Regions from separate parts of the Pacificispira sp. genome, predicted to be linked through region 1. Evidence: riboswitches for the same ligand, from Rfam matches in the RefSeq annotation. Region 1 holds a riboswitch; each other region holds the start of a gene.
The links. Region 1 has a riboswitch for cobalamin ahead of ACO06O_RS21160 (CbtB domain-containing protein). Riboswitches for the same ligand answer to the same signal wherever they lie in the genome.
Positions count from the first base shown of each region.

Region 2: it holds a riboswitch for cobalamin, as region 1 does, so the genes downstream of both, ACO06O_RS00835 (hypothetical protein) here and ACO06O_RS21160 (CbtB domain-containing protein) in region 1, are expected to answer to the same signal.
Region 3: it holds a riboswitch for cobalamin, as region 1 does, so the genes downstream of both, ACO06O_RS15200 (aromatic ring-hydroxylating oxygenase subunit alpha) here and ACO06O_RS21160 (CbtB domain-containing protein) in region 1, are expected to answer to the same signal.

Region 1 covers NZ_CBDDHE010000011.1:3,485-13,637, forward strand. The annotation lists gene ACO06O_RS21135 (CarD family transcriptional regulator) at 95-598, opposite strand; gene fdxA (ferredoxin FdxA) at 1,015-1,353, opposite strand; gene ACO06O_RS21145 (DUF938 domain-containing protein) at 1,474-2,094, shown strand; gene ACO06O_RS21150 (benzoate/H(+) symporter BenE family transporter) at 2,101-3,273, shown strand; gene ACO06O_RS21155 (CbtA family protein) at 3,293-4,054, opposite strand; gene ACO06O_RS21160 (CbtB domain-containing protein) at 4,076-4,267, opposite strand; cobalamin riboswitch at 4,302-4,539, opposite strand; gene ACO06O_RS21165 (SCO family protein) at 4,633-5,289, opposite strand; gene ACO06O_RS21170 (LrgB family protein) at 5,379-6,098, opposite strand; gene ACO06O_RS21175 (CidA/LrgA family protein) at 6,095-6,466, opposite strand; gene ACO06O_RS21180 (ChrR family anti-sigma-E factor) at 6,534-7,229, opposite strand; gene ACO06O_RS21185 (sigma-70 family RNA polymerase sigma factor) at 7,226-7,795, opposite strand; gene ACO06O_RS21190 (invasion associated locus B family protein) at 8,024-8,563, shown strand; gene ACO06O_RS21195 (hypothetical protein) at 8,564-8,779, opposite strand; gene rlmN (23S rRNA (adenine(2503)-C(2))-methyltransferase RlmN) at 8,868-10,049, shown strand; gene ACO06O_RS21205 (sensor histidine kinase) at 10,075-10,153, shown strand, end outside.
Region 2 covers NZ_CBDDHE010000002.1:157,079-167,231, forward strand. The annotation lists gene ald (alanine dehydrogenase) at 1-334, shown strand, start outside; gene ACO06O_RS00810 (glutamine synthetase family protein) at 398-1,741, opposite strand; gene ACO06O_RS00815 (glutamine synthetase family protein) at 1,926-3,311, shown strand; gene ACO06O_RS00820 (NAD(P)/FAD-dependent oxidoreductase) at 3,315-4,592, shown strand; gene ACO06O_RS00825 (PilZ domain-containing protein) at 4,667-5,002, shown strand; gene ACO06O_RS00830 (tellurite resistance TerB family protein) at 5,021-5,371, opposite strand; cobalamin riboswitch at 5,586-5,802, shown strand; gene ACO06O_RS00835 (hypothetical protein) at 5,841-6,158, shown strand; gene ACO06O_RS00840 (inner membrane-spanning protein YciB) at 6,238-6,828, shown strand; gene ACO06O_RS00845 (NUDIX domain-containing protein) at 6,822-7,373, opposite strand; gene ACO06O_RS00850 (methyltransferase) at 7,480-8,595, shown strand; gene ACO06O_RS00855 (tetratricopeptide repeat protein) at 8,639-10,153, shown strand, end outside.
Region 3 covers NZ_CBDDHE010000008.1:110,987-121,139, reverse strand. The annotation lists gene ACO06O_RS15240 (FAD-dependent oxidoreductase) at 1-59, shown strand, start outside; gene ACO06O_RS15235 (acetyl-CoA C-acyltransferase) at 63-1,238, shown strand; gene ACO06O_RS15230 (acyl-CoA dehydrogenase family protein) at 1,252-2,448, shown strand; gene ACO06O_RS15225 (acyl-CoA dehydrogenase family protein) at 2,451-3,587, shown strand; gene ACO06O_RS15220 (PaaI family thioesterase) at 3,594-4,016, shown strand; gene ACO06O_RS15215 (oxepin-CoA hydrolase, alternative type) at 4,018-4,812, shown strand; gene ACO06O_RS15210 (NAD(P)H-dependent flavin oxidoreductase) at 4,812-5,834, shown strand; gene ACO06O_RS15205 (class I adenylate-forming enzyme family protein) at 5,851-7,368, shown strand; cobalamin riboswitch at 7,453-7,658, shown strand; gene ACO06O_RS15200 (aromatic ring-hydroxylating oxygenase subunit alpha) at 7,800-9,038, shown strand; gene ACO06O_RS15195 (2Fe-2S iron-sulfur cluster-binding protein) at 9,044-10,126, shown strand.

The sequences.
Region 1 (10,153 bases):
GGCGCCGTCCGGACGTCTCGTGAATCGAAACGGGCCCCGGAAGAGACCGAGGCCCGTGCGATGCCGTGCCGTGATGGCGCGGCGAAACTTCGGATCAGGCCGCGGCCTTCTCCATCATTTCTTCCAGTTTCAGCGCCGCTTCCTCTTCGCCCAGATCTTCGACCGCGGCGAATTCGCGGGCCAGACGGTCCAGCGCCGCCTGGTAGAGCTGACGCTCGCTGTAGGACTGGTCCGGCTGATTGGCGTTGCGGAACAGGTCGCGCACGACCTCCGCGATCGCCACCGGATCGCCGGAATTGATCTTGGCTTCGTATTCCTGGGCCCGGCGCGACCACATGGTGCGGCGCACGCGGCTCTTGCCCTTCAGCGTCTTCAGCGCGCTTTTCATCATCTCCGGGGACGACAGTTTGCGCAGGCCCGATTTGTCCGCTTTCGCGACGGGAACGCGCAGGGTCATCCGGTCCTTGTCGAACTCGATGATGATGAGTTCGATTTTCTGACCGGCGATCTCCTGGTCTTCGACGCCCAGTACCTTACCGACCCCATGGGTCGGGTAGACGACGAAATCACCCTTCGAATAGGCACTTTTCTGAGACATTCCTACTTCCTTATACCCTACCGTCACATCCATCCATGTGGCCGCATCGGTCCCGCCGCGGGCGATCGCCCGCCTTTGAGGTTCCGATCGCGGATGCCGAACCCGGCAGTGGTATTTCCCGGGCCGACGGCCGTCTCCGGGAAATTCCGACCGAAAATCCCTGCGTCGAAACCGGTGCGGGATCGAACGTCGGGATCGTCAGCCTTTGGAAAGTACCGTCGCGAATTCGACGGCATCGGCCCTATCGCAGCCAAGTGCAATCGCGGCAGGAAGCCGGAAACTCTCCATATCTAGATAGAATATATCACAAAATCTGCGGTTTTCCGAGTCCGGAATCGCGATTTTTGCGGGATTTTTGTGCACTGCACGCAAAAATGCCGGTCGCCGGCGTATGAAATCGCCGGCGCCGCGCGGTGTCAGCTTCCGTCGCCGGGATTGGGCGAGAAGTAGTTTTTGAACTTGTCCGGAACGCCTTCCCATTCCTTGGCATCGGCGGGCGGCGTGCCGATCTGGGTGATGTTCGGCCACACTTCGGAATACTGTTTGTTCAGCTCCAGCCACTTCTCGGCATTGGCCTCGGTATCGGGCAGAATCGCCTCCGCCGGGCATTCCGGTTCGCAGACGCCGCAATCGATGCATTCGTCCGGATGGATGACCAGCATATTCTCGCCTTCATAGAAGCAATCCACGGGACAGACTTCCACACAATCCATGTGTTTGCATTTGATGCAGTCTTCCGTGACGACGTAAGTCATGTCGATCCCTTCCGTATTCCCGACCTGCTGAGCGTGTGGCGGACAGCCATTTCTTTACACGCCCCCGTCTGATATTAGACTGAGGTCCGTCTGCGCAACTTTTTTCAACAGGTCCGTGACATGTCGTCCACCGGATCGCGGCGCCATGCGCCTGCGACGTTGCGCAACAGGGATGCCATCCTATCCCGGTTGACCGGTCATCTGCCGCAAACCGGCACGGTTCTGGAGATCGCCTCCGGGACCGGCGAACATGCGGCCTATTTCGCGCCGCGCCTGCCGGACGGGCTTGTCTGGTGCCCCAGCGATTTGGACCCGGCCGCGCTTGCGGATATCGACGGCTATGCCAGCGAGGCCGGCTGCGCGCGGATCGCGCCGGCACAGCGGCTGGATGTCGCAGGGCCGGACTGGACGCCGGACCGGCCGGTCGACGCGATCTTCTGCGCCAACATGATCCATATCGCCCCCTGGGCGGCGGCGTGCGGCCTGATCGGCGGCGCGGGGCGGCTGTTGCCGCCGGGTGGGCCGCTGTTGATCTATGGGCCGTTCTCTCGCGACGGTCGCCATACCGCGCCCAGCAACGCCGATTTCGATGCGTCTTTAAGGGCGCGCGACCCGGAATGGGGGGTGCGCGATCTGGAAGGCGATATCCTGCCGATCGCGTCGGCGGCCGGACTGCGCCTGCGTGCCGATGTGCCGATGCCGGCGAACAATTTTCTGATGGTATTCGAGAAAGAGGGGTAAGGGGGAATGAGATTCTCCGTGTTCAGCAACGCCTTGGTCGCGGTTCTGGTGGGATTCGGCGGCAGCGTGGCCATCGTGCTGGCCGGTATCCGCGCGGTCGGGGCCAGTCCCGCCGAAACCGCGTCCTGGATCACCGCGCTCTGCCTTGCCATGGCGGTCACCAGCCCGGTCCTGTCTATCCTACACCGGATGCCGATCGTCACTGCCTGGTCGACGCCGGGGGCGGCGCTGATCGGCGCGACCATGGTGGCCGGGGCGCCGACCATCGGCATCGAGGCGGCGGTCGGGGCCTTTCTGCTGGCCGCCGCGCTGATCGTATTGAGCGCCGCGGTCAAGCCGCTGGCGGATGCCATCGCCAAGATCCCGACCGCCGTCGCCGCGGCCATGCTGGCGGGCGTCCTGATCGGGTTTTCGATCGGCGTCTTCGACGCGGCCGCGGGCGATCCGTTGCTGGTCCTGCCGCTGGTGGGCGTCTTTCTGGTGGTCCGCCTGTTCAGTGCCACCTGGGCCGTACTGGCGGTGATCGCGGCGGGGGTGGCCTGGGCGCTGGTCCTCGGCCGGGTCGCGCCGCTGGACGGCGATCTGACGGTTGCGACGCTGGTCCTGATCCGGCCGGAATTCGATCCGGCGGTGCTGATCGGGCTCGGCGTGCCGCTGTTCCTGGTGTCCATGGCGTCGCAGAACCTGCCCGGCTTCGCCGTCCTGTCGGCGGCGGGTTACACGCCGCCGGCCCGTTCCGCCCTGGCGGTTACCGGCATGGCGTCCTTGCTGACCGCGCCGTTCGGCGCCCATACCACCACCTTGGCCGCCATCACGGCGTCGCTTTGCACCGGGCCGGACACGCATCCCGATCCGGCGCAACGCTGGAAGGCGGGGCTGTTCTATGGCGCGGGCTATCTGATCCTGGCAGGGGTCGGCGTGACCCTGGTCGCCGCCTTCGCGGCACTGCCGTCGGCGGTGATCGTGACCGTGGCCGGGCTGGCATTGGTCGGGCCGCTGATGGGCTCGCTCAGCGCCGCCCTGGCGCCGGAAGAAACCCGCTTCGCCGCCGTGCTGACGCTGGTGGCGACGGCATCCGGCCTGTCCCTGTTCGGGATCGGGTCGGCCTTCTGGGGCCTGGCGCTGGGGCTGCTGGTGCTCGGTCTGGACGCCCTCGCCCGGAAGGCGAAGGCGTCCTGAACCCGAAACCGGGTCACGGTCAGGCGTAGGTGCCCGAGAACCGCTGATAGAAGGTGCCGCTGAGCCAGCCCAGCATGACCCAGAAGATCGCCGCGACGACGATGGAGGCGGCGGCGAAATGGCCCGCGATTTCCGGCGGGACGCCGCCGCCGACTTCCGCCGGTTGCGGCGCGCCGACGATATGCGGGGCGGCAATGATCAGAACGCCAAGGACCGTCAGTGGCAGCTTGCGGCCGAAGACCATGAGGCAGAGGCCGATGCCGGTCGCTGCGGCGCAGCCGATCCACCAGAGCTGCCGCACCCCCAGTTCGGCGGCCATGCTGCCGGGTACTTCCGGCGGCAGGCCCAGATTCGGGCCCAGGGTGAAGACGGCGAAGCCGCCGATCCCCCAAAGCAGCCCGATCCGTCCGCTGATCGCGCCGCCATGGACGGCAAAGGCCGCCGTCAGCATGAGGGCGAAGGCGATCCCCATCGTGATATTGGTCCCGGCGGTGAAGAGGGAGCGTTCCAGCCCGTCTTTCGGGCCCCAGGATTCGTCGCCGTGGTCTTCGCCGCTATGGGCCTTGTAGATGGTAAATCCGTGGAACGCGCCGGTGCCGGCGACCCGAAAGACCGCCGTCTCGGGGATCGCGGATTCCGGGATGGCGGCCTCTGTGCCCGCGTTCTCGTATTCCTCGGCATGGAGGATGATAGGGGTGGTGGTGAATTCCTGAATCGCGCTGATCGCTAGACCCGCGACGATGCCCGCGGCGAATGCCGCGCCGAAAAGGCGCCGAAACATATCGTTGAATTCGGTCGGGGCTTAGTGGCAGGGCAGCGCGAAGGCGTGCCGCGCGTCATGCGTCGCATTGTGGATCGTGTCCGAATGCGCGAAGCCGATACCCAGGAACAGGAAGCCGCCGAACAGCGCCGCCGCAACCGATGCCGCCAGAACGCGGGTCCGGGATTCGGTTTCGAGATGGTCGGCGGTGGTGGCCTGAATGCGATCGTTCATTTTGTCTCCTCCCGTCACACCCGACGGTCGTTCGAGATGCCATCGACGCTCGGCAGGTCTCCCGGCTCGCGGGTCGATGCGGCATCCTGCCTTCCCGGCACATGTCCCGATCCGGGCTGGTGTGCCAGTGGCGAGGTGGATACCGCTCGCCGCTCACGGTTGCGGGGGCAGCCCGGGCGCGGATTCCCTGATGGGTAAATCCTTCCCGTGTTCCCTCTTAGCTCCAAGGCCTTCGTGACCCATGAAGGAGAACCGAACGCGTCTTCAAGAATTATCAGTAGCGCCACGGCGGCGTACAGGTCAAGCGCGGCGCCGACAGGGATTGGCGTCAAGGCGACGTTCGAATAATCGGGCGAGGGGGACCGTCAGCTGGTCTTTGCGGCAGCGACGTAGCGCTGCAGGGCGTTGGCGATCGATTCCGGCGCGGTGCCGCCGTTGAACATCGTCACGAACCCGCCGTCCGGCCCCATCAGATAGACATAGCCGGAATGGTTCATCAGATAGAATTCGTCGTCGATCTGCTGGCCCCGGCCGTAATAGACGCGGAACTTCCGTGCCACGGCCTCGATCGCCTCGTCGCTGCCGGTCAGGCCGACCAGACGCGGGTGAAAGGCCGGCGCATAGTCCTTCAGGACGTCCACCGTGTCGCGGGCCGGATCGATGGTGATCAGGACCGGGGTGATCTTTTCGGCCGCCGCGGCGTCCCGCTCCGCCAGGATATCGATGGCGGCCGCCATGCTGGACAATTCCGTCGGACAGACGTCAGGGCAGGAGCTGTAGCCGAAATAGACCAGCAGGAACTGACCCTGGAACGTGTCCTGGGTGACGGTTTCGCCCTTATGATTGGTCAGTTCAAACGCACCGCCGACCTCCAATCCCGGCGCAACCAAGGCCTCGCCGTCGCCACGCACAACGCCGTCCGAGCTGCCGGAGAGCTGATTCCAGACGACAAGGGCGGCCAGACCGATCGCGGCCAGTGCGGCCAGCATGGCGCCGATCAGCGGAATTGTTTTGCGCTGCATGGTATTCAAGGCCTCCGCGGAGGGAACGGATCACTACCCCAAGACGTACGAAGCGGGGGCCCTTATCTCAAGACGCCAAATCGTCGCGGTCATAGTAACAAATGCGCGATCAGCGGCACCAAAAGCGCCGTCGTCAGGCCGTTCAAACCCATGGCGACGGCCGCGAAAACCCCGGCGATCGGGTTGACCTGAAAGGCGCGGGCCGTGCCGATTCCGTGCGCCGCGATGCCGACGGCGAAACCCCGGGCACGCCAATCGCGGACGCGCATCAGGTTCAAAAGCGGCGTGACCACGATGGCCCCCACGATCCCCGTCGCGATGACCAATCCCGCCGCCAGGGACGGCAGGCCGCCGATCCGCTCCGCGATCCCCATCGCGATGGGGGAGGTCACGGATTTGGGCGCCAGCGACAACAGGCTTTCGCTGTCCGCGCCCAGCAGCGAGGCGACGGCCAAGGCCGTGCCGACGGCGGTGACCACGCCGGCGACCAGGGCCGCCAGCATCGGCAGGGCCGCGCGCCGGACCCGGGGCAGGTGGGTATAAAGCGGCACCGCCAGGGCGACGGTCGCGGGACCCAGCAGGAAATGAACGAACTGGGCGCCTTCGAAATAGGTGTCGTAATCGGTGTCCGTCGCGACCAGCAATGCGATCAGCAGCGCCGCCGCAATGGCCACCGGATTGACCGCCGGGTTGCTGCCCGACCGGGTGAAGGCAGCATGGCCGATCCCATAGGCAATCAGGGTCGCGGTCAGCCACAGCAGCGGCGTTTCGGCCAGATAGACCCAGATATCCTGTGTCGCGCCGATCATGCCTTGCGGTCCTCCCCTTCCGCCGGGGCGCCGATCAGACGGGATACGGCGACGAAGACCACCGCGCCGACGGCGATCGCCGCGACGGTGCTGACGATCACCCCGGCCGCGAGCGGCAACCACTCGACCTTCAGGCGGTCTGCGTGCTGGACCAGGCCGACGCTGGCCGGGACGAACAGCAGGGACAGATGTTTCAACAGCCCGGCCGAGGTGTCCTGCAGCCAGTCGGGCGACCGCCGCAGAATCAGCAGCCCCGCCAGCAGGAAGGCGAGGCCGAGCACGGGGCCGGGAATGGGCCAGTTGGCGAGGACCGCGATGGCCTCGCCCAGCAACTGGCAGATCAGAAGAAGGGTCAGGGCGCGCAGCATGGCGCGACTTTACGATGCAACGGGCCGGGGCGCGAGCCCCTGCGGAAGATCCCGGCCAGAGCTCCGGTCAGACCTTCACGAACAGATTCAGAATGGCGCCGATCGGCCCGGTCAGCCGGATCGGGGCATCGACCACGACCAGGCAGATGCAATCCTCGCCGGGTTCGGCGACCGGCTTGTGCTTGATCGACCCGTCGCTGATTGCCAGATCGCCGCGGGCGAAGCGGCCGATCTCGTCATTATAGGCCCCGCGCAGGATCAGGACGAATTCGTTGCCGTCATGGGTATGATGCGGCACTGCCTTGCCGGCCGGGACGCGCAGCAGGAAGGCGCGTTTGCCCTCCACGTTCATTGCGATTTCGGAGGTTTGGACCCCCATTCCCAGATTCTTCCAGGTCACCGCGTCCAGGTCGCCGCCCAGATAACGGCGCAGGACGGCAGGTACCAGCGGGTTGTCGTTGGCCGGAAGGGCGGCGCGCACCGGCGCCGGTTCCGCCGGTTGGTCCAGCCGCGCTAGAACCGACTCCAAAGAGCCTTTGGACAACGAAACCGGCGCGACGTCGCGCAACAGCGTCCCACCCAGGGCGTCCAGTTCCGCCGCCCGTTTCCGGCAGGAAGGGCAATAGGTCAGATGCGTCGCCACGATCAGGCTCGTCGCTTCGTCCAGCGACCCTGCCGCGTAGTCCAACAGCATATCATCCGAAAGGTGATGCGACGGTTCCACCGCCCGCATGGCTCCCCCCGAAGTCAAAGCAGCCGTCATAATTCAGAGTCTCCTAGTATGGTCCTCAGCTTGCCCATTGCCAGGCGAAGCCGCGATTTCACCGTCCCAAGCGGCAGACCGGTCTCCTCGGCGATCTCGCTATGGGCCTTATCCTCATAGAAGGCCATTTTCAGCATCCGAACCTGCTCCGCGGGCAAATCCGCCATCGCGGTGCGAATCGCATCCGCCGTCTGGTCTTCCTCCAGCTTGTCGTCCTGCATCGGCTCGGCGGCCGGCAGTAGAAGCGGGTCGTCAGGATCGAGCTCCGGCCGGTTGTTGCGGCGGAAGGCGTCGATCCGTTTGTTCCGGGCGATGGTGAAGACCCAGGTCGCCACCGATGCCTGTGCCGGGTCGAAACTGGCCGCCCGGCGCCACACCATCAACATCGCCTCCTGCGCGAACTCCTCGGCCGAGACGTCGTCCGATCCGCTGCGCATCATGTAGGCCTTGATGCGGGGCGCAAAATATTCGAACAGCGCCGCAAAGGCGTCGCGATCCTGGTCTTCCGCCAGGCGCCGCATCCATTCGGCAAGACTTTGCGCGTCCGGATTAGCGGTCTGTGTCATCTTCGAACGCCCGGAACGCTGTGCCGGAACCTCCGCAAAATTCAGCGCCGGCCGCACCGCCATTGGCGGGGCTGCGGGACTGCGGGGATTCAGCACGGCTTGTTCCATGCAAGGGGATACGGGGAATTTTCATAGCCGGATCATTGGCAACGTCAAAAAAAGGTCCTATTTCTGGGGCACGGTCCGACACCATCCCTATTATACTGTTATCAGAGTGCGAGGGTGACAATGGCGAATACCAAGCGCGTCGCGATGGCCGGCAAATTGGCGGCAATGGTCCTTCCGATTGCGGTCGGCCTTGCGGCGGCGACCGGTGCGGCGGCGCAGGATCACAAGGATCTGGGCACGTTCAACGCCTGGCAGGCCTATAGCTATTCCCAAGGTGGCGGGACGCGCTGCACCATGGCGTCGCAGCCGTCGAAGGACGAGGGCGATTATTCCAAGCGCGGCGAAATCTGGGCCTTCGTGATGCACCGCCCGAAGGAAGGCGCAACCGGCGAGGTCGGCTTTCACATGGGATATCCGATCAAGGACGGCAGCACGGTCGAAGTGACTATCGGCGGCAGCACCTTCCGGCTCTATGCCAGCGGCGAGGGCGCCTATGCCTGGCGAGATGACGAGCCGAAACTGATCAACGCGATGCGGGCCGGGTCGTCGATGGTCGTGGTTGGCACGTCGGCGCGCGGCACGAAGACAACCGACACCTATTCGCTGTCGGGCTTCACGGCCGCCAACAAGGCGATCAACGCCGCCTGCAACGTGAACTGATCAGGCGTCGCCGCGATCGCCACCGCCGCCGGTCGAAAACTGCCGGTCCAGGTATTCTTCCAGGTCGCGCAGGTCGTCCGGAACCGGCAGGCCTTCCGCGCGCAGGGTATTGAGCAGCGTGTGCAGGCGCATGTGGATTTCGTGCACATCCCCCGGGTCGCCGTCGATCTGGGACATCAGAAGCGCGATTTCTGCTTTATAGTCTTCGAAGGCCATGGGTTTTCTCCTCGGTTCTTGCGCCTGTTAGTTTACACGACCGGGGCAGGGGGAGTATGACCTGCCGCAAATTTGCAGGATTTCGATGATGAGCGATGCAGCGTCCTTGCAGGATTTCATGCCCGGCGGCCAATTGGCGCCGGAGCCCGACGCGCGCCCGAACCTGATCGGGTTGGACCGCGACGGCCTGGCGGCGCTGGTGAAGGATATGGGAGAGCCCGCCTTCCGCGCCAAGCAGCTCTATCACTGGATCTACAATCGCGGCGCCGCGCGGTTCGAGGATATGACGAACCTGTCCAAGGCGTTCCGCGCGAAGTTGGAGGAGACCTGCCGGATCGACCGGCCGAAGGTCTCGATGCATCAAAAATCGAAGGACGGCACCGAAAAGTGGCTGCTGCGCTACGAGGACGGGAACGAGGCCGAGATGGTCTTCATCCCGGAAACCGACCGCGGCACCTTGTGCATCTCCTCCCAGGTCGGTTGTTCGCTGACCTGTGCCTTCTGTCATACCGGGACGCAGAAACTGGTCCGCAACCTGACGCCGGGCGATATCGTCGGCCAGGTGATGCTGGCGCGCGACGCGCTGGGCGACTGGGCCCAGACGGAGGAGGCCGGCCGCCGGATCAGCAATATCGTGCTGATGGGCATGGGTGAGCCGCTGTACAACACCGACAGCGTCATGGACGCGATGCGCCTGGTCTCCGACGGTGATGGGATCGCCATCGGACGGCGCAAGATCACGCTGTCGACCTCCGGCGTCGTGCCGGATATCCGCCGTGTTGGGGCGGAGCTGGGCCTGTCGCTGGCGATCTCGCTGCATGCGGTGAATGACGAGCTGCGCAACCGGCTGGTTCCGATCAACCGGAAATATCCGATTGCCGAGCTGATGGATGCGGTGCGCGGCTATCCCGGTCTGACGACCTCGCGCCGGGTGACCTGGGAATATGTCATGCTGAAAGGCGTGAACGACAGCGACGCGGATGCGCGCACCCTGCTGCGCCTGATGGAGGGCATCCCGTCGAAGGTGAACCTGATCCCGTTCAACCCCTGGCCGGGCAGCGAATTCGAATGTTCCGACCCGGCGCGGATCGAATCCTTCCTGGCGATCCTGCACCGCGCCGGCACGGTGGCGACGATCCGCAAGACGCGCGGGCAAGACATTCTGGCGGCCTGCGGGCAGCTCAAGTCGGAAAGCGAACGGATCGGCAAGCGAGAGCGGCTGCGGCTCGACGCGCTGCGGGCGGAAAAGGAAGCGGCGGTCGGGCTGTGACCCGATAAGAAACCGGGGTGGGGGCATGGCGGGTTCGAAGGCCGCGGCACGCGGCGCGATGGGGGTGACGATCGCGCTGCTGATCGCACTGGTTTTCACCGGGA
Region 2 (10,153 bases), on a different contig from region 1:
GGTCGATATCGCGATCGACCAGGGCGGATGCCTGGAGACCTCCCGGCCGACCACCCATGCCGACCCGACCTTCGTCGAGGAAGGCGTCGTGCATTACTGCGTCGCCAATATGCCGGGCGCCGTGGCCCGTACGTCGACCTTCGCGCTGAACAACGCCACCCTGCCCTTCGCGGTGGCCCTGGCGAACAAGGGATATCGCGGTGCGCTGGCCGAAGACCCGCATCTGCGCCAGGGGCTGAACGTGGCCGAAGGCAAGATCACCTACAAGGCGGTCTCCGAGGCACATGGCCTGGGATACACCGCCCCGGAAGAAGCCCTGGGCATTTCTTTCTGAACCGGATCCTCCCGGTGACGAACCTGCGGCCCCGGCGCATCGCCGGGGCCGCTTTTTTCGCCGTCAGACGTTCAACAGAAGGTTCTCGCGTTCCCAGGAACTGATGACCCGCTGATACAGATCGTATTCGTGGTTCTTCACATCCATATAGGCGCGGGAGAAATTCTCCCCCAGCGTATCCTTCAGCGGCTTGGCATAGTTGAACTTATGCAGCGCATCGCCCTGGTTCCGGGGCAGCGCAAAGGCAAAACGATAGGCATCGCCCTCGACCGGGTTGGACGGTTCGATCTTTTCCTTCATGCCCAGATAGCCACAGGCCAGGGTCGCCGCCATCGCCAGATACGGGTTGGCGTCGGACCCGGCCAACCGGTTCTCGATGCGCCGCGCCTGGGGCGAGGAATCCGGCACGCGCAACCCGCAGGTCCGGTTGTCATGCCCCCAATGTACGTTGATCGGCGCGTCGGAATAACGCGCGATCCGACGATAGCTGTTGACGTTCGGGGCCATCAGCGGCATCGCCGCCGGCAGATAGCGCTGCAGCCCGCCGATATAGTGCAACAGCGTCTTGGAATCCTTACCGGACTTGGTCGCGAAGACGTTCCTGCCGGTATACATGTCGACCAGTGATTGGTGGATATGCATTGACGATCCCGGCTGATGCTGGTGCGGCTTCGCCATGAAGGTCGCATAGATATCGTGCTTCAACGCCGCCTGTCGGACCAGGCGCTTGAACAGGAAGACTTGGTCGGCCAGTTCCAGCGGGTCGCCGTGGTTGAAGTTGATCTCCATCTGCGCCGCGCCGGCCTCATGCGCCATCGTGTCGACGTCCAGATTGGCCGCCTCGCAGAAATCGTAGATATCCTCGACAATCGGATCGAACTCGTTCGCGGCCTCGATACCATAGGCCTGGCGGCCGGATTCCTGGCGGCCGGACGCGCCGATCGGCGGCTCCAACGGATAGTCGGGATCCAGGTTCTTCTTTACGAAATAGAATTCCAGTTCCGGCGCCACGACCGGGCGCAGCCCCTTCTTCGCATAGAGTTCCAGGATCCGGCGCAGCAGATAGCGCGGCGAGATGTCGACGGGCTTTCCGTTCAAATGGAAGGCATCGCAAATGACCTGCGCCACCGGTTCCGGGTACCAGGGGACCAGGCGGATCGTGTTCGGGTCCGGCACCATGGCGATGTCCTTGTTCGTATCCGCCACCACATCGGTTTCAAACACGAAATCGCCGGTCACCGTCTGAATGAACAAGCATTCCGGCACCCGCAAACCGCGGTCGCCCAGGCCGTCGATGAATTTCTGCGTCGGCAGGATCTTGCCCCGCGCGATCCCGGACATATCCGGCAGCAGACATTCGACCTCGTCGATGTTCCGTTCCTTAACCCACTCGATCAGATTACTCACGTTACCCTACCTCTACCGCGCCCCAGGCAGGTGTCGGTATGAGCCCCCCAGACAGAAAAAAGCGCAGCGCCAAAGATTGTGATCACATTTTTTATGCCTTATAGTCTCGTCCGACCGCAAGGGGGAATCGGCTTGCGGTATCCGATGTCCGCTTCAAGGACGCTTCTCAGCAACGGTGTGTTCCATGACTGCCTGGCTCAGTAAAAAAGAAGTCGACGCCTTCGTGAAGGCCAATCCCGGATTGAAGGGCGTCGACATGCTCGTGCCGGACATGTGCGGGATCCTGCGTGGAAAGCGGATCGGCGTCGAGGCGATCGACAAGCTGCATGAAGGCGGCGTCGCCCTGCCCGGATCGACCTATCTTTTGGATGCGACCGGCCAGAACTGCGACACGATCGTCTATGGCACGTCGGACGGCGACCCGGATTTCAACTGCCTGGGCGTCGCCGGCACGTTGAAGCCGGTACCCTGGGCCCATGCGCCGACGGGCCAGGTCATCGCCAGCATGGTGACGGCGGAGGGAGACCCCTTCTTTGCCGATCCGCGCTTCATCCTGGCGCGCGCGACCCAGCCGCTGGTCGATATGGGCTATACGCCCGTCACCGCGATTGAGCTGGAATTCTACCTGATGGACGCGAAGCTGGGCCCGTCCGGCATTCCGAACACGGCCAGTTCCCCCGCGACCGGACAGCCGCAGACCACGACCCAGGTCTACGGCATTGAAGAACTGTACGAATTCGAGGATTTCCTGACCGATGTCGAGGATGCCTGCGTCGCGCAGGACGTTCCCGCCGACACGGCGACGGCGGAATACGGGCCGGGTCAGTACGAAATCAACCTGCATCACGTCGACGACCCGATCAAAGCCTGCGACGACGCGATCCTGTTGAAGCGCATCATCAAGGGCGTCGCACGCAAGCACGGCATGATCGCGACCTTCATGGCCAAACCGTTTTCCGAACGCGCGGGCTGCGGCATGCATATCCATCTCAGCCTGTTGGATAAGAACGGCAACAACATCTTCGCCGGGCCGATGGACAAGGAAATCGGCCTGCCGGCATCGAAGGCGCTGCGCCACGCCATCGGCGGCCTGGCCGCGACGACGGCCGATTCCATGGCTGTCTTCGCCCCGAACGCCAATTCCTACCGCCGGTTCCAGGCAAATTCCTATGCCCCGATCAACACGGCCTGGGGTGTCGACAACCGCACGGTGTCGCTGCGCATTCCGCGCGCGGACGAGAAGGGCATGCGGGTCGAACATCGGGTCGCGGGCGCGGATGCCAACCCCTATCTGACCATGGCCTGTGTGATGGCCGGCGTGCATCACGGCCTGACCAAGAAGCTGGACCCGGGTCCGATTGAAAAGAGCAACGCCTATGAAAAGCCGGTGACGGAACTGCCGCTGCGTTGGTGGCAGGCGCTGCAGACCTTCGGCGAAAGCAAGATCCTCCCGAAATATCTCGGCGCGCATTATTGCGAGACCTACGCAGCGGCGCGCAGCTTCGAGAACGACGCGTTCCAGGCGCAGATTCCGCCCCTGGATTACGAATGGTACCTGCGCACGGTGTAAGACATGGCAAAGTTCGACGATACCCGATCCTATTACCGGGCGACCGCCCATGCCGCCCCCAGCCATCCCCGGCTTGAAGGCGAGCACAAGGCCGATGTCGCCATTCTCGGCGCCGGCTACACCGGGCTTTCCGCCGCACTGGAACTGGCGGAGGCCGGTTATTCCGTGATTGTTGTCGAAGCGGAAACGGTCGGCTTCGGTGCGTCCGGCCGCAATGGCGGGCAGGTATGCAGCGGCTTCAACAAGTCGATGCATCACGTCGAAAAGGTCGTCGGCAGCGAGGGAGCGAAAGTCGCCTGGGAAATTGCGGACGGCGCGCCCAAACTGGTCGGTGAGCGGATCAAGAAATACGGCATCGATTGCGACCTCAAATGGGGTTATCTGCATGCCGCCGAGAAGAAGAGCCAGTTCGAAGGCCTGAAGGAAGACCAGGCGGAATGGGAAAAATGGGGCTATACCGGCTCCAAACTCTATGAAGGTCCCGCCGTCCGGGAAAAGATCGGGACCGACCGCTATGTCGGCGCGTTGTGGGAACCGGGCGCGGGCCATGTCCATCCGCTGAACTATTGCCTGGGCCTCGGCAAAGCCGCCCATGAGGCCGGCGCCCAGATTTTCGAGAACAGCCGCGCCATTCGTCTGGATACCGGCGACAAGCCCGCGATCCATACCGAACATGGATCGGTGCATGCCGAACACCTCATTCTGGCCGGCAATGCCTATCTGCGCGAGACGGAGCCTTATCTGTTTCGACGCCTGATGCCGGTCGGCAGCTACATCGTCGCGACGGAGCCGTTGGGCGACAATCGGGCGAAGACGCTGCTGCCCACCGACGACGCGGTTTCGAACTGTAATTTCATCGTCGACTATTACCGGCTCAGCGCGGACAAGCGCATGCTGTTCGGCGGTCGCGCGACCTATTCAGGGTTGGAACCGAACGATCTGGGCGGTTTCGTGCGCCCGCGCATGCTGCATGTCTTCCCGGAACTGGACGATGTGAAGATCGATCACGTCTGGGGCGGCTATATCGGCATCACGGTCGATCGCATGCCGCATGTTGGACGCATCGGCAACCGCACCTATTTCAGCCAGGGTTATTCCGGACACGGCCTGGCGCTCAGCAATATGTGCGGGAAGATCCTGGCGGAGGCGATCAAGGGCCAGACGCAGAAGTTCGACATCATGCACAAATTCAAGCACCCGATCTTCCCCGGCGGCCGGTTCCGCACGCCCCTCCTGACACTCGGCATGTTTTGGTATCGCCTGAAGGACGCTTTGGCGTAAGCTCCCGTCCGGCACGATTCCTGCTTGCCCGACGAGCGGGGGAGCGGATTGTTCGCCGTATCGAGGAAACCAGCATGTTCAGCCGCCTGATGCGCATCATCAAACCGGGCGACCGGCGTAAGGAACGCCGGGTCAAGGTCCGGTTCCCCGCCGAAGTGGGTGGCCTGAAGGGCCGAGTCACCGATGTCAGCCTGGGTGGTTTCGGGTTCTACCCGGATCAGGAAGGGCTGGCCGAAGGCGACGAGGTCATGGCGGTTCTGATGCCGGACGAATTCACCACCATCGAAATTCCCTGCCGAGTGGTCGGCGCGGATGACGAGGGCATGGTGGTCTGCGTCGCCTTCATAAAGGTGACCCCGGACCAGTTCGATCCGCTTCAGGACATTATCGCCCACCAGGCGTTGGGCTGATTCGGCCCCTGATTCCGCTTACAGAAAGTCTTCCAGTTCGAGGCCCAGCACGTCGCAGATGGCCTCGCATTGGGCGCGCTCGCTTTCCAGGAAAACGCCGTCCGCGCGGCTGATCGCCAGGGCGACCTTGACCAAAAGTACGGCGTCCCCGGCCTCATGCCGCATTTCCTTGACCGCTTCCAGCGCGTGGCGGCGGCCCTTGGCCTCGGCCTGGACGATGCCGTCGACATAGCCGTTGAACAAATCAACGGCCTCATGCACGTCGAAAAAGCGCAGCTTGTCGATGGCTTCCAGGATCTGGTCGACGCGCCCGCGTTCCGACAGGGATACTTCGCCATCGGCAATCGCAACCAGGGCACAGCACGCCATGCACGCCTCCAGGAACGGCCGGTTCCTGCGCCGTGCCGTTCGCTCTTCGATTGCGTGCCGAACCCCCTCGAACATACCGATCCCCCGACCAGGCGCCATCCCCGGATTGGCGCAGGCCGACAATGTGCCCTTGCCGCAGTGCAGCGGTCAAGTGACGGGTCTGCGCGCAAGCAGGTCGTTTTTTCCTTAGTCGCCGCCCCGAATTACACTAGAGTGATGCGATCGAGAGAGCGGTTCCCCGCAAGGGGATCAAAAGGGAATTCGGTGTGGCGACGGACGCAATGTCCCGACCCGAGGCCGAAGCTGCCCCCGCAACTGTAAGCGGCGAGCCGACCGCCACGTCCAGGCCACTGACGGGATACCGTTGGGAAGGCCAGGCGGACCGGCACCGACCCGCGAGCCAGGAGACCTGCCGCTCACTGAAACGCAACCCTATTGTCCGGGCGGGGTGTCCCGGGAGGAGGTTTCTATGAGTAGTGTTCCGTCCGCATTTCCGGCTGCGGAAATCGATATTGCGGCGTTCGACCCCGGACAGAGTCTGTCCGCCCTTTACATGGCCGAAGAGCCTTTGCCGCGCGGTGCGGCGGAAGGGGCAATTCTGTCCTGGCTTCTGGCCCTGCCCGATGGCACCGATCCGGCGCGGGCTGCCCAAATTCTCGGCGAAACGTCGCCTTTCTCCGATGCCTCCGGCGGCGAAGCCGGCAAGGCGAGCGAATTGCTGAGGCAGATCGCGCAGTTTCCGGCCGAACGTCTGGCCCGGCCGAGACGCCGGCGGGTCAGGAACTAGAATGTTCCATCGGCATTCAGGGACCGGTGGCGTGAAGGAACGGATGACGCGGCCAACCGCATCGCCTATATAGCCTCCTATGACGGATGTTCCTTCCCGCCCCGGTCCTCCCTGGCTGACCCAACTGGTCGATTTCGCGCCGCTGGCAGCCTTTGTCGTCACCTATTTCCTCAGTAACGATCTGTTCCTGGCAACAAAGGTCGTGATGGGCGCCAGTGCGGCAGCCGTCGTCTTGTCGCTGGTGGTTGCCCGTCGGATTCCGTGGATGCCGCTATTGACGGCCGTCCTGGTCGGGGTATTCGGCGGTTTGACGCTCTATCTGAACGATCCCAGCTTCATCAAGATGAAGCCCAGCATCATCAATACGCTGTTCGGGATCGGCCTGCTGGCGGCCCTGGCTTTCGGCAAGATGCCGCTGCGATCGGTCATGGGCGGCAGCTTCACCATGCCGGACCGAGCCTGGAAGGTTCTGACGCTGCGTTGCGCCATCTTCTTCCTGTGTCTCGCCCTGCTGAACGAGGTCGTGTGGCGAAGCGTATCGGAAGAGATTTGGGTCTATTTCCGGTTTCCCGGGCTGATCGCGATAACTTTCCTGTTCTTCATCGCCCAGGTGCCCTTCATGATGCGGCACAGCGAAACCGACACGGCGGAAGAAGCCGGAGATCAGTAATCCCCGGTCTCGCCGTCCGGATTGCCAAATGGCGCGGAAGGAACCGGCCCGGTCATCGACCGGCGGTGGGCCAAGGCCCAATGCACCGACGGGAAGGCGATCTCCACCGTCTGGATTTCATCCCAGTCGAAGAACCGGACCTCCAGGCTTTCTTCGCCCGCGGCAATCCCGGGCGACGCCAGATGCGCGGCATAGATCAACTGTACCTGGCTGATCCTGGGGATCGTGTAGACCGCCAGCAGGCCGTCGATCGCGATGTCGGCGCAGGCTTCCTCGTGCGCTTCGCGCCGGGCCCCGTCTTCCACCGTTTCATTCAGTTCCAGATAACCGGCCGGGATCGTCCAGAAGCCACGGCGCGGTTCGATCGACCGACGGCACAGCAATACCTTGCCGTCTTCGACGACGACGGCGCCGGCAACGATCAAGGGGTTTTCGTATTGGATGAAGCCGCAATCCGGGCAGGTCAGGCGCGTACGGTTATCGCCTTCCGGAACCTTTCGAACCGTCGGGCCGCGCGCAGTGATCTTGTCGGATTTGTCGCCCATCGCGGGCCGATCATGCGACTTGGGCTTGTCCGTCGCAAGTGACAACTGCTATTCGCTTGGCGCGGCGCGGGGATCGCCCCCGGGGCGCGGCGAGGGGGATTATCGCATGGCCGATCTGCGGCGTATTATCGACGAGGCGGAAGAACATTACCGGCGCGGGCGCCTGCACGAAGCCGCCGAGGCGTATCAGCGTGTCCTGGATCGGCGACCCGACGATGTCGAAGCCCTGGAATGGCGCGGCGAGATCGCGGTCCAGTTGGACGACTACGAAACGGCGGTCGAAGCGCTGGGCCGGGCGCGGGAACTTCGCGGCGACGATGCGTTTACGGAATACACCAATCTGGGCCTGTCCTATTACGAGTTGAACCTGCCGGCGGAAGCGGTCGAAACCCTATGGCAGGCCGTGCGCCGGGACGCGACAGACCTTGTCTCGCATTCCAATCTGGGCAAGGCGCTTTACGACCTCTACGCCAACAATGGCGAGGAAGAGGCTGTGCGGATCGCCGCGGAATGGATGCGGCGGTTTCCGGAAGTCCCTGACGCCCAGCATATCGGTCCCGCGATCTCCGGCCAGGGTCTGCCCAAGACCGCCAGCGCGGCCTATGTCGAGGATATCTTCAACGATTATGCGCCGATATTCGACGAGAAGCTGGCCGAACTGGGATACCGCGCCCCGGCGCTGATCCTGAAGGCGCTGCAACCGCATCTGCCGCCGCCGAACCGGGATCTGGTCGTGCTGGACGCCGGCTGCGGGACCGGCTTGTGCGCCCCGCTGCTGTCGCCCCTGGCGCAACATCTGGACGGTGTCGACCTGTCGCCGAAGATGCTGGAGAAGGCGAAGACAAAGAACCTGTACGACCGGCTCGAGAAGCGGGAGCTGACCGCCTTTCTGAACGACGCGCCCGACACCTATGACTTGATCGTGGCAGCCGATGTCCTGTGCTATTTCGGCGATCTGGCCGAGGCGGCGGACGGGTTCCGGCAGGCGCTGGTTCCCACCGGGCGGCTGGGTTTCTCGGTGGAGCGACTGGCGGATGACGACGCCGTCGCCGGAGGGTACCGCCTGGATCAAAGCGGGCGCTACAAGCATGACGAGGCCTATGTCGCCCGCGTCCTGGAAGAGGCCGGGTTGATCCTCATCGACATCGCCCGGGAAGACCTGCGCAGCGAATACGGCATCCCCGTCGGCGGGCTGATCGTGACCGCCGCGAAGCCCGCTTGAACAGCACTTTCCCGCCGCCCCGCACACAGTGTATGGTCTGACGATGGACGATAAGGACGCAACCCAGGGCGGCGAAACTCAGACACCGTCGACCGCCGACCCGAACGGGACCGGCGGAACAGAGACCGACCGCGCCTCACCGCCCGCCAGTCAATCCGCCTTGAAGGCACGGCCGGTCGCGAAAGCCATCGTCAAGAAGCCAGGCGCCCGCACAGGTGGGGCGAGAATCCAACCGGCCAAAGTCGTCGCCAAGGCGATCCCCGTGAAGAAGGCGGTCGCCAAGGCCCGGCCGGTCGCCAAGGCCATCGTGAAGGCGGCACCCAAGAAAGTCCCCGTACCGCAACAATCCGCCCCGGAACAACCGGGCGCGGCACCCGCGGTTCCCGAACCCGCCAGCGCCCCGGCCACTGCCCCGACAGAAAAGAGCGCCCGTCCGCCGCAACCGGTGGCGCAGGTCGTGGCGCGGCCGGAAGCCGATCCGCAATTGCTGATGCGCCGCGCCCTTCGCGCCCATGGCGAAGGGAAACTGGACGAGGCTTCGGATCTTTACGGCCGCATTCTGTCCATCGACCCGGAATTCGCACCCGCCTGGATCAATCTCGGCGTTCTGTTGCGCCGGATCGGCAAGCTGAATTCCGCCGTGACCTGTCTGAAGCGCGGTATCGCCCTGAAACCCAATGACGGCCCCGCCTGGTCCAATCTGGGGAACGCCCTGCGGGCGGTGAACCGACTGGACGATGCCATCGCCGCCCAGCGCCGGGCATTGGACCTGTCATCGGATGTTGCACGCATCCACTACAATTACGGGCTGACCGTTCGCGACAAGGGCGATCTGACGGAGGCTGGAAATGCGATCCGCCGGGCAAGCCTGCTCGGCTACGATGCGCCGGAACTGCCGTGGGATCAGTCGCTGACGCAGCTGCTGTCCGGCAATTTGGCGCAAGGTTTTCAGACCTATGAAAGCCGATGGAAACTGCCGGAGATCAAGCGGCTTCACACCAATGCGCCGGATTGGGACGGCGCGCCTCTGGACGGCAAGACGCTGCTGGTCTGGGCAGAGCAAGGCATGGGCGACACGCTGCAATTCTGCCGCTATGTCATCGATTCCTCCGACGGAATCGCCGGGGCCGGCGGCAAGATCGTCCTGGAGGTTCAGGCCCCGCTGGCGCGCATTCTTCAGCGATCACCGGAATTCTCGAAGGTCACGGTCATCCCGCGCGGCACAAGGCTGCCCAAGTTCGATTTCCAGGTACCGCTGCTCAGCCTGCCGCGCCTGCTGGGCACCACATTGGATTCGATCCCGGACCACTGCCCTTACATCCTGCCGCCGCCCGATGCGGAAAAGCCTGCCGGTCTGCATCCCGAACGCATGAAGGTCGGGCTGTGCTGGGCAGGGAAGCCCAGCCACAAGAACGATCGAAACCGGTCGGTCTCGCTGGAGGAATGCGCCACGCTGTTCGACCTGCCGAAGACGGATTTCGTGTCGCTGCAAAAAGGTCCCGCCGTCCAGGACATCGCCAACCTGTCTCTCGGCCCGCTGCTACGGGATCTGGGCAGC
Region 3 (10,153 bases), on a different contig from region 1:
TGCTGGAGGAGCTTGTGGCCAAAGGCAGCAATTTCGACAGTTTGAACAACGAGGATTGAGGCATGCGCGAGGCTGTCATCGTTTCCACCGCGCGAACCCCGATCGGCAAGGCCGGCCGGGGGGCGTTCAACCGCACCCATGGCGCGACGATGGGCGGCCATGTCGCGGCGGAGGCGGTGCGCCGCGCCGGGATTGACCCGGTACGGATCGAAGACAGTATCATCGGCTGCGGCTATCCGGAATATGTGACCGGCGGCAATATCGCCCGGCAGATCGCAATCCGTGCGGGTCTGCCGGTCAGCGTCGCCGGCACAACGGTAAACCGCTTCTGCGCCTCCGGCTTGCAGGCCGTCGCGATGGCGGCGCATTCCGTCGTCCAGGACGGCGTGGCCTGCGTGCTGGCGGGCGGGGTCGAATCCATTTCCATGGTCCAGCCGCCGGTCCGGCACAGCCGCGATACCTGGATCGAAGCGCATAAGCCCGACCTCTACCTGACCATGATCGAAACGGCCGACATCGTCGCACGCCGCTATGGCATCAGCCGGGAGTATCAGGACGAATACTCGCTGTCTTCTCAGCAGCGCACGGCGGCGGCGCAAGCGGCAGGCCGCATCGATGCGGAACTGGTGTCCATCGACCTGACCAAGGCGGTCAAGGACAAGGAGACAGGCGCGGTGTCGGAACTGAACATCACCCTGTCGAAGGACGAGTGCAATCGCCCGGATACGACGCTGGAAGGTTTGGCCAAGCTGTCTCCGGTACGGGGTGAAGATCAATTCATCACCGCTGGGAATGCGTCCCAGCTGTCCGACGGTGCGGCCGCGCTGATCGTCATGGACGCGAAAGAGGCGGAACGCGAAGGATTGGAACCATTGGGCGCGTTTCGCGGTTTCGCGGTCGCGGGCTGCGAGCCGGACGAGATGGGCATCGGCCCGGTCCTGGCCGTGCCGCGCCTTCTGGAGCGGACGGGCAAAAAGGTCTCGGATATCGACCTTTGGGAATTGAACGAGGCCTTCGCCAGTCAGGCCCTTTACTGCCGCGACACGCTGGGCATCGATCCGGAAATCTTCAACGTGAATGGCGGGTCGATCGCCATTGGTCATCCTTTCGGCATGACCGGGGCGCGGATGGTCGGGGCGCTGTTGCTGGAAGGCAAACGCCGGGGCGCCAAGCTGGGCGTGGTCACCATGTGTGTCGGCGGCGGCATGGGCGCGGCAGGCCTGTTCGAAATCTACTGACGGGGGACGGCCGATGGACCTGAACTATACCGCAGAGGAAACCGCCTTCCGCCAGGAAGTTCGCGATTTTCTGGCCGAACACCTGCCGGAGCGGCTGTCCGAGAAGGTCCGGCTGGGCAAGCGCCTGTCCAAAGCGGATCATGAGGAATGGCACGCCGTCCTGAACGCCCGCGGTTGGCTGGCGGGGAACTGGCCGGTGGAATTCGGCGGGACCGGTTGGAATGCGGTTCAGCGCCATATCTTCGAGGAAGAAACGACCCTGGCCAACGCGCCGCGGATCGTGCCCTTCGGCCTGACCATGCTGGGGCCGGTGCTGCAGAAATTCGGATCGAAGGAACAGCAGGATCGTTTCTTGCCGAAGATCCTGAATGGCGAACATTGGTGGTGCCAGGGATATTCCGAGCCGGGCGCCGGGTCCGATCTGGCGTCGCTGAAGACCCGCGCTGTGCGCGACGGCGACGACTATATCGTCAATGGCCAGAAGACCTGGACCACGCTGGGCCAGCACGCGAACTGGATCTTCTGTCTGGTCCGGACCGATGCGGAGGCGAAGCCGCAGGAAGGAATTTCCTTTCTGTTGATCGACATGAACAGCCCTGGCGTCGAGGTTCGCCCGATCGTCCTTCTGGAAGGCACTCCGGAAGTGAACGAGGTCTTTTTCGACGATGTTCGCGTCCCGGCGGCCAATCTGGTCGGCACGGAGAATGAAGGCTGGACCTATGCCAAATATCTGCTGACCCACGAGCGGACGAATATCGCGGGTGTCGGCTTCTCCAATGCCGGTCTGGCCAATCTGAAACGCATCGCCCGGCAGGAACAGTCCGGCGGTCGGCCGCTGATCGACAATCCGCATTTCGCGGCCCGCTTGGCGCAGATCGAAATCGATCTGATGGCCATGGCCACGACCAATCTGCGCGTGATTGCCAAGGCGGCGGCAGGGCAGGCGCCGGGCGCCGAAAGTTCCATGCTGAAGATCAAGGGCACGGCCATTCGTCAGGAGATCAACGATCTGACGCGCCGCGCTGTCGGCCCCTATGCGATGCCCTTCGTCTCCGAAGCGCTCGACGAGGGCTATAATGAAGAGCCGATCGGCCCTGACTATGCGACGCCCGCCGCGCCGCAATATTTCAACAATCGAAAACTGTCGATCTTCGGCGGATCCAACGAGGTCCAGCGGACGATCATCAGCAAGGCAATTCTGGAACTGTAATCATGGTCGATTTCGCGCTGACCGAAGAACGCCAGATGCTGCAGGACACCCTGCGGCGTTATCTGGCGGACCGGTATTCCACAGAAACCTTGAACGGCATCCTGCAGGAGGATGAAGGCTATAGCCGGGCCGTCTGGTCGGAACTGGCCGAGTTGGGCGTGATCGGGGCCTTGTTCGGCGAGTCCGAAGGCGGATTCGGTGGAGCGGGGTTCGACCTTGCCGTGGTATTCGAAGAATTCGGCCGCGCCGGTGTTGTGGAGCCGTTTCTGGACACGGCGGTTCTGGCGGGCGGTCTGATCGCCGATCTGGGATCCGACGGGCAGAAGGCCATCGTCGATGAGGTTATTGCAGGTTCCGTGCAATTGGCCTTTGCGCATGGCGAGCCGGATTCGCGTTATGAGCTTTCCCGTGTTTCTGCAAAGGCCGAGATGCGCGGCGATGCTTTCGTCCTGAACGGGCGCAAGGCCGTCGTCGGCAATGGCGGCAATGCACAGACATTGGTGGTCAGCGCGCGCAGCGGGGGTAATGTCGCGGACGAGGCGGGGATATCCCTGTTTCTGGTCCCCGCCGACACGCCCGGCCTGTCCCGCCGCGCCTATCCCGTGATGGGCGGCGGCACGGCGGCGGAAATCGTGCTGCGCGATGTCGAGGTGCCGTCGAATGCGGCATTGGGCGCGATTGGGGAGGCCTTCCCGGCGATCGAGCGGCGCGCGGCATTCGCAATTGCCGCTTTATGTGCAGAAGCCCTGGGCGCGATGGAAAGCGCCAAGGACCTGACGGTCGACTATCTGCGGACCCGTAAGCAATTCGGTCGGCCCCTGGGCAAGTTCCAGGCGCTGCAGCACCGGATGGCGGATATGCTGGTCGAGATCGAACAGGCGCGGTCCGCCGTGATCAACGCGGCCGGTCATCTGGACCGCGATCGCGCGACCCGCGAACGTCAGGTGAGTGCCGCCAAGAACCTGATCGGCCGGGTCGGGCGGCTGGTCGCCGAAGAAACGATCCAGATGCATGGTGGGATCGGCATGACCCAGGAATACGGGTTGGCCCATCTGGCCAAGCGCATGGTGATGGTCGACCACCGTTTCGGCGATACCGATCACCACTTGGAACGGTTCATCGCCCTGGCGCGAGGCTGAACCATCGTGAGCGACGGGGGCATCATCCGCGACGAAACGGGGCCGCAGCGCCTGATTGGCTATGTCCTCGATGTCGGGCAACCAGACCGTTGTGCGCGCTGCTGGCTGGATATCGACGATCGGCACCTGAACCGGCACGGGGTGCTGCATGGCGGCATCGCATCGGCGCTATTGGACAGTGCCTGCGGGGCGACGGGCAGCCTGACGGTGGACGAAACCGGGCGGGTTCCCTTCCTGACAATTTCGCTGACCACCCAATTCGTGGCACCGGCTAAGGGCGGGCGCGTCACGGCGGTCGGCCGGATCACCGGCGGCGGGCGCAGCCTGTTGTTCATCGAGGGGCATTTGACCGATGAGGCCGGAACATTGATCGCAACGGCAACCGGCGTGTTCAAGAAGGTTCCGCCGCACCGCCGGGGAGGAAACTGACATGGCCGATGTGACATTGGAAAAGATCGATGCCGCGCTGGTGGTCACCAACCGCAACGGCGCGCGCCGCAATCCCCTGTCGCCGGAACTCTATGCGACGATCCTGGCCGCGACAGATCAGGCCGCGCAGGATGATGCCATTGCGTCGGTCGTTCTGACCGGCGAGGGCAGCTTCTTCTGCGCCGGCGGCGATCTGAAGACCCTCGTGAAACGACGCGAGATGTCCGAAGCGGGACGGCGAGAGGCAATCGACGGTCTGCATGGGGTCATCCGTGCGATCCGCGCCTGCCCGAAACCCGTCATCGCGGCGGTGGAAGGCGGCGCAGCGGGGGCCGGCGTCTCACTGGCGCTGGCCTGTGATTTCGTCATTGCCGCGCGCGGCGCGCAGTTCACCGTCGCCTATGTGAAGGCCGGTCTGGTGCCCGATGGCGGCCTGACCGCGCGGCTGGCGGCGCAATTGCCGCGCCCACTGGTGTCCCGCCTGTGCATGCTGGGCGACCCGATCACGGCGGACCGGCTTTACGATCTGGGCATGATCACCGAGCTGTCCGAGCCGGGCGGCGCGATGGACATGGCGGCGCAATATGCATCCCGCCTGGCCGCCGGACCCGCCAATGCGCTGCGCGATATCAAATCATTGCTGGAGACCGCCTCCTTCATGGATCCGGATTCCCAATTGGACCGGGAGCGCGATGCCATGGCCCGCGCCCTGGGCGGCGATGAGGGCGCGGAGGGGATCGGGGCCTTCCTGGAAAAGCGCAAACCCGATTTCGCAAAACTGCGGGGCGGTGTGTGATGGCGCCGGACGGTCAGGGCGCGGTGCCGGTGACGGACCCGGTCTTCGATACGCCGGTGACCCGCGCCTATGGCACGCGCCTGCCGGTCGTTGCGGGCGGGCTGATGTGGCTGGCCGATGCGCAGTATGTTTCGGCGGCGGCGCGGGCGGGGATCATTTCCTTCATCACCGCCGCCAGCTTTCCGGAACCGGACCGCCTGCGCGCCGAGATCCGTACCTGCCGCGACCTGTGCGGCGGCGCGCCTTTCGGGGTCAATGTTTCCATGCTGCCGAAGCTGATCCAGGGCGAACAGACCGAACAGGTGTTTCGGCTGATCGCGGAGGAGGGCGTGCGGTTCGTCGAAACATCGGGCCGCAATCCCGAAGCCTATATGCCGATCCTGAAGGAAGCGGGCATCACCGTCCTGCACAAGGTGCCCAGCGTCCGCTATGCCGTGAAGGCGCAGTCTGTCGGCGTCGACATGGTCTCCATCGTGGGGGCGGAATGCGGCGGGCATCCCGGCATGGACATGATCGGCAGCATGATCAACGCGGCACTGGCCGAACGGCGGCTGACCATTCCCTTCCTGATCGGCGGCGGGATCGGCACGGGATCGCAATTGGTGGCTGCACTGGCCATGGGCGCGGCGGGCGTCGTGGTGGGCACCCGCTTCCTGGTGGCGGAAGAGGTCGCAGCCCATCCCAATTACAAGCAGGCGCTGGTCGACGCCAGCGAGTTGGACACGGCGCTGACCATGCAGACGGTCCGTAACACGATCCGCACGCTGCGGAACGAGACGACCGATCTGGTGTCGAAGCTGGAGACCGAGAACCCGGAAATCGGGATCGCGGGGCTGATGCCCTATGTCTCCGGCAAGATCGGGCGGGAGGCTTATCGCACCGGCGATGTATCGCGCGGCATGCTGTCTGCGGGCCAATCGCTGGGCCTGACCGACCGGGTCGAACCGTTGGCGGATATCGTCGCGGGCATGGAGCGTGAGGCGATGGCGGCCCTGGCGCGGCTGCGTCCTGTCGGCGTTTAATGGGATTGGTTCCGGTATGAGTGACATTCAGGCGACCCGCATCCACCACAACATCGACCGCCATCTGGCGGAACGCCCGGACAATCCCGCCGTGATCGATTTTGACGGCCGGCGCCTGTCTTATCGCGATTACGCTGCCGCCGTGACGCAGGCCGAGGCCGTGCTGAGCGAGGCCGGGGTCGTCGCCGGTGACCGGGTCCTGATCGTGGCCGAGAACAGCCTTGCGGCCATCGCCTTCGTTTTTGCCTGCAGCCGCCTCGACGCTTGGGCCGTGCCCGCCAACGCGCGTATGACGGCGGCGGAACTGGAACGTATCCGCCAGCATGCGACGCCTCGTGCCGTCGTTTATACGGTCAAGGCCTCGCCGGACGCGGCCGAGCATGCCAAAGCCGATGCTGCCCAAGACCAGGACGGGGCGTTCGGCACGGTCGGGTTTTCGACACCCTTCGACAGCGCGCCGCAGCCGGTGGAACCGGGACTCGCTCAGGTTGGGGTCGTCCTTTATACGACCGGCACGACCGGCGCGCCCAAAGGCGTGATGCTGACCCACGGCAATCTATTGTTTGCCGGCAAGTCGTCGGCGGAACTGCGCGACATGACCCCGACGGATACGGTCTATGGCGCCTTGCCGATGACCCATGTCTTCGGTTTGGCCTCCATGGTCGTCGCTGCCAGCCATGGCGGGGCCTGCATTCGCCTGCAACCCCGGTTCAGTGCCGAGGCCCTGTATAACGCCCTGCGCGAGGATGTGACGATCCTGCCTGCCGTGCCGCAGATGCATGCCCATCTGATGCATTATACGAAGGCGCAGGGCTATACGCGGCTGGAAGGCAGCGGGCTGCGCTACGTCTCGTCGGGCGCCGCGCCGTTGGACCCGGCCTGGAAGCGCAGCGCCGAGGCCTTCTATGGCATCCCCTTGCAGAACGGCTATGGCATGACGGAAACCACGGCCGGGGTCTGCGCGACGCGCAATGCGATCGGCAATCCGGATGTCAGCGTCGGCTATGCCCTGCCGGGTGTCGATATCAAGCTGGACGAGGCGATCGGCGGTCAGAATGACGGTGTCGGCGAGATCCTGACCCGGGGCCCGCATATCATGAGGGGCTATTTCCGGAACCCGGAAGAAACCGCAAAAGTGCTGCTGCCCGACGGGTACCTGCGCACCGGCGATCTGGGGAAGTTCGACGAGAACGGCATGCTGCACATCGTCGGCCGGTCAAAGGAACTGATCATCCGGTCCGGTTTCAACGTCTATCCGCAGGAGGTGGAGAAGGCGTTGAACGACCATCCGTCCGTCGTTCTGGCCGCCGTGATCGGCCGCACGGTCGAGGGCGGGAACGAGGAAGTGCTGGCCTTTGTCCAGGTCGCCGATCCCGCCGCCGTGACGGAGGACGAGTTGAAGACCCATGTGGCCGGCAGCCTGTCCAGCTACAAGCGGCCGTCGAAGATCGTCATCACCGACCGGCTGCCGGCCGCCGCCACCGGCAAGATCCTGAAGAACCGCCTGATCGAGACCTTCCGGGATCGTCTCTAGGCTCTGAAGGGCGGAAATCGCGCACCTGTCGCAGCCAGCACTTAACCTGTCGCGTTACAGAAATCCCAGACCCCCGGCCGGGCGCAAAGTCCGGGCGCTTGTGGTGCCGTTCCGCCGTTCGCGGCGTGACGGAGAATTGGGAAGCCGGTGAGATCCCGGCACTGCCCCCGCAACGGTAAGAAGGGTTGAAGCGCGGCGAATGCCATTGGGAAGCAATGTCCCGAGAAGGCGCCGCGTTCGGCTAGCACCTCCCTTCGAGTCCGGAAACCAGCCCAGGCAAGACTGCTCTTGGATCGCGGGTGGCGATCACGAGGTGCCTTTCCTTCCGTCCGCCGCCGATTGCCGGAGCGGGGAAGGGATGTCCTCTTGAGAACACCAGCGACCATACCAACCGCGCCGCCGGATGCGGCGCATGACTGAGGAGATTCGGTATGGACGCATCTTACCGTGTGCAAGGCCTGCTGGCCGCCCGTCGGCCCGGCTATTCCCTGGCGCAGGAATTCTATGGCGACCGCGCGGTTTTCGATTTGGAAATGGACACCCTGTTCCTGAACGAATGGCTGTTCGCGGGGCATGGCTGCGAGATTCCGGAGGTTGGGGATTACACCACCTACCGGGTCGGCCGGGCCGAGGCGATCATCCTGCGCGGTGCCGATGGCGAGATCCGCGCCTTCCACAATGCCTGCCGCCATCGCGGTTCGCGTATCTGCCAATCGGCGCAGGGTAATGCCGCGCGGCTGGTCTGTCCCTATCACCAATGGACCTACGACCTGGAAGGCAAGCTGCTGTTCGCCCGCGAGATGGGCCAGGATTTCGATCCCAACGCGTTCAAGCTGAAGCCGGTCGCCTGCGAAAGCGTCGGCGGCTATCTCTTCGTCAATTTCAGCGATGCGCCGCCCGATTTCGCCCCGGTCCGCGCGCGGATCGAACCCTATATGCTGCCGCACCGGTTGGAGTATACCAAGGTCGCGCATAAGACGACGATTGTCGAAAAAGGCAATTGGAAGCTGGTCTGGGAAAACAACCGCGAATGCTATCACTGTTCCGGGTCCCATCCGGAACTGTGCCGCACCTTCACCGACGCGCCGACCATCACCGGGGTCGAACAGACCGGCGGCGACAATTTCCTACAGGATCATTGGAACCGCTGCGAGGCCGCCGGCCTGCCCAGCCAATTCTATCTGGACGACAGCGGCCAGTACCGCGTCATGCGCGTGCCGTTGCTGCGCGATACCGAAAGCTTCACCATGTCCGGCAAACCGGCCTGTTCCAAACCGCTGGGCGCGATTCGGGAAGAGCGCATCGGCTCCATGCTGTTGTTCCACTATCCCAGCAGCTGGAACCATCTGCTGCGCGATCACGCGATCTCCTTCCACGTCAATCCGATCGGCCCGCAGGAGACGGAGGTCACGACCCGCTGGTTGGTGCGCAAGGACGCGGTCGAAGGCGTGGATTATGACCTGAAGACGCTGACCGAAGTTTGGGACGCGACCAACGACCAGGACCGGATGCTGGTCGAACAGAACCAGTTGGGGGTGAACTCCCCGGCCTATGAACCCGGCCCCTATTCGCCGATCCATGAAACCGGCGTGCGCCAGTTCACCGACTGGTATTGCGATGCGATGACCCGGCAGCTTGGCGCCTTCGCGCCGGCCGCAGCGGCGGAGTGACGGGAATGCGGCTGACCCAATTCAAGGCTCTGGACGAACGGACCTATTGGACCGACGCGAAGGAACTGGAATGCATGATGATCATTCCGGAAGCGCCGGATGTGACCTCTTTCTGTTTCAAGACGGCGGACGATAGCTGGTTCCGCTATCTGCCCGGCCAGTTCATCACGCTGGAATTGCCGGTCGGGCCGGAGCCATTGTTGCGCACCTATACCCTGTCCTCCTCGCCGTCGCGGCCGCTGTCGATCTCGGTCACGGTCAAGGCGCAGAAGGACAGTATCGGATCGCGCTGGATGCTGGAGAATGTGAAGGTCGGCGACCGGCTGCGCGCCTATGGGCCGGGCGGCATCTTCACCTTCATGCAGTATCCGGCGGACAAATATCTGTTCATTTCCGCTGGGTCCGGCGTGACGCCGATGATGTCGATGACGCGCTGGCTGTTCGATAATGGCGAGCATACGGATATCGCGCTGATTTCCTGCGCCCGCCGCCCGTCGGAACTGATCTTCGAACCCGAACTGCGCCGCATGGCCCAGCGCGTGCCGGACATCAAACTGTCCTTCGTGGTGGAGGAGGACGATCCGTTCTCCGCCTGGGCCGGGTACCGGGGCCGGTTGAACCAGCTGATGCTGGAACTGATGGCGCCGGACTATATGGAGCGGGAAATCTTCTGCTGCGGGCCGGAACCCTTCATGAAAACGGTGCGCGATGTCCTGAACGCCGCCGGATTCGAAATGGCGCATTACCATGAGGAAAGCTTCCACGCGCCGATCCGGACCGAAGATCAACGCCCGGAACACGACGATATCGTATTGGACGAAACTGCCGGCGCGATGATCCGGTTCGCCGCGTCGGGTCTGGACGCGATGTGCAGCGAAACCGACACCATTCTTCAGGTCGCCAAGGCGCAGGGCCTGAACATTCCGTCGGCCTGTCAGTTCGGCGTTTGCGGTACCTGCAAGGTCCGCAAGACATCGGGCGAGGTCCACATGATCCATAATGGCGGGATCACCGACAAGGAGATCGCCGACGGCATGGTGCTGGCCTGTTGTTCCAACCCGATCGGCAGGGTCGAGATCGAAATCTGAATTCGTTCGGAGTGATGACAGCCCGGT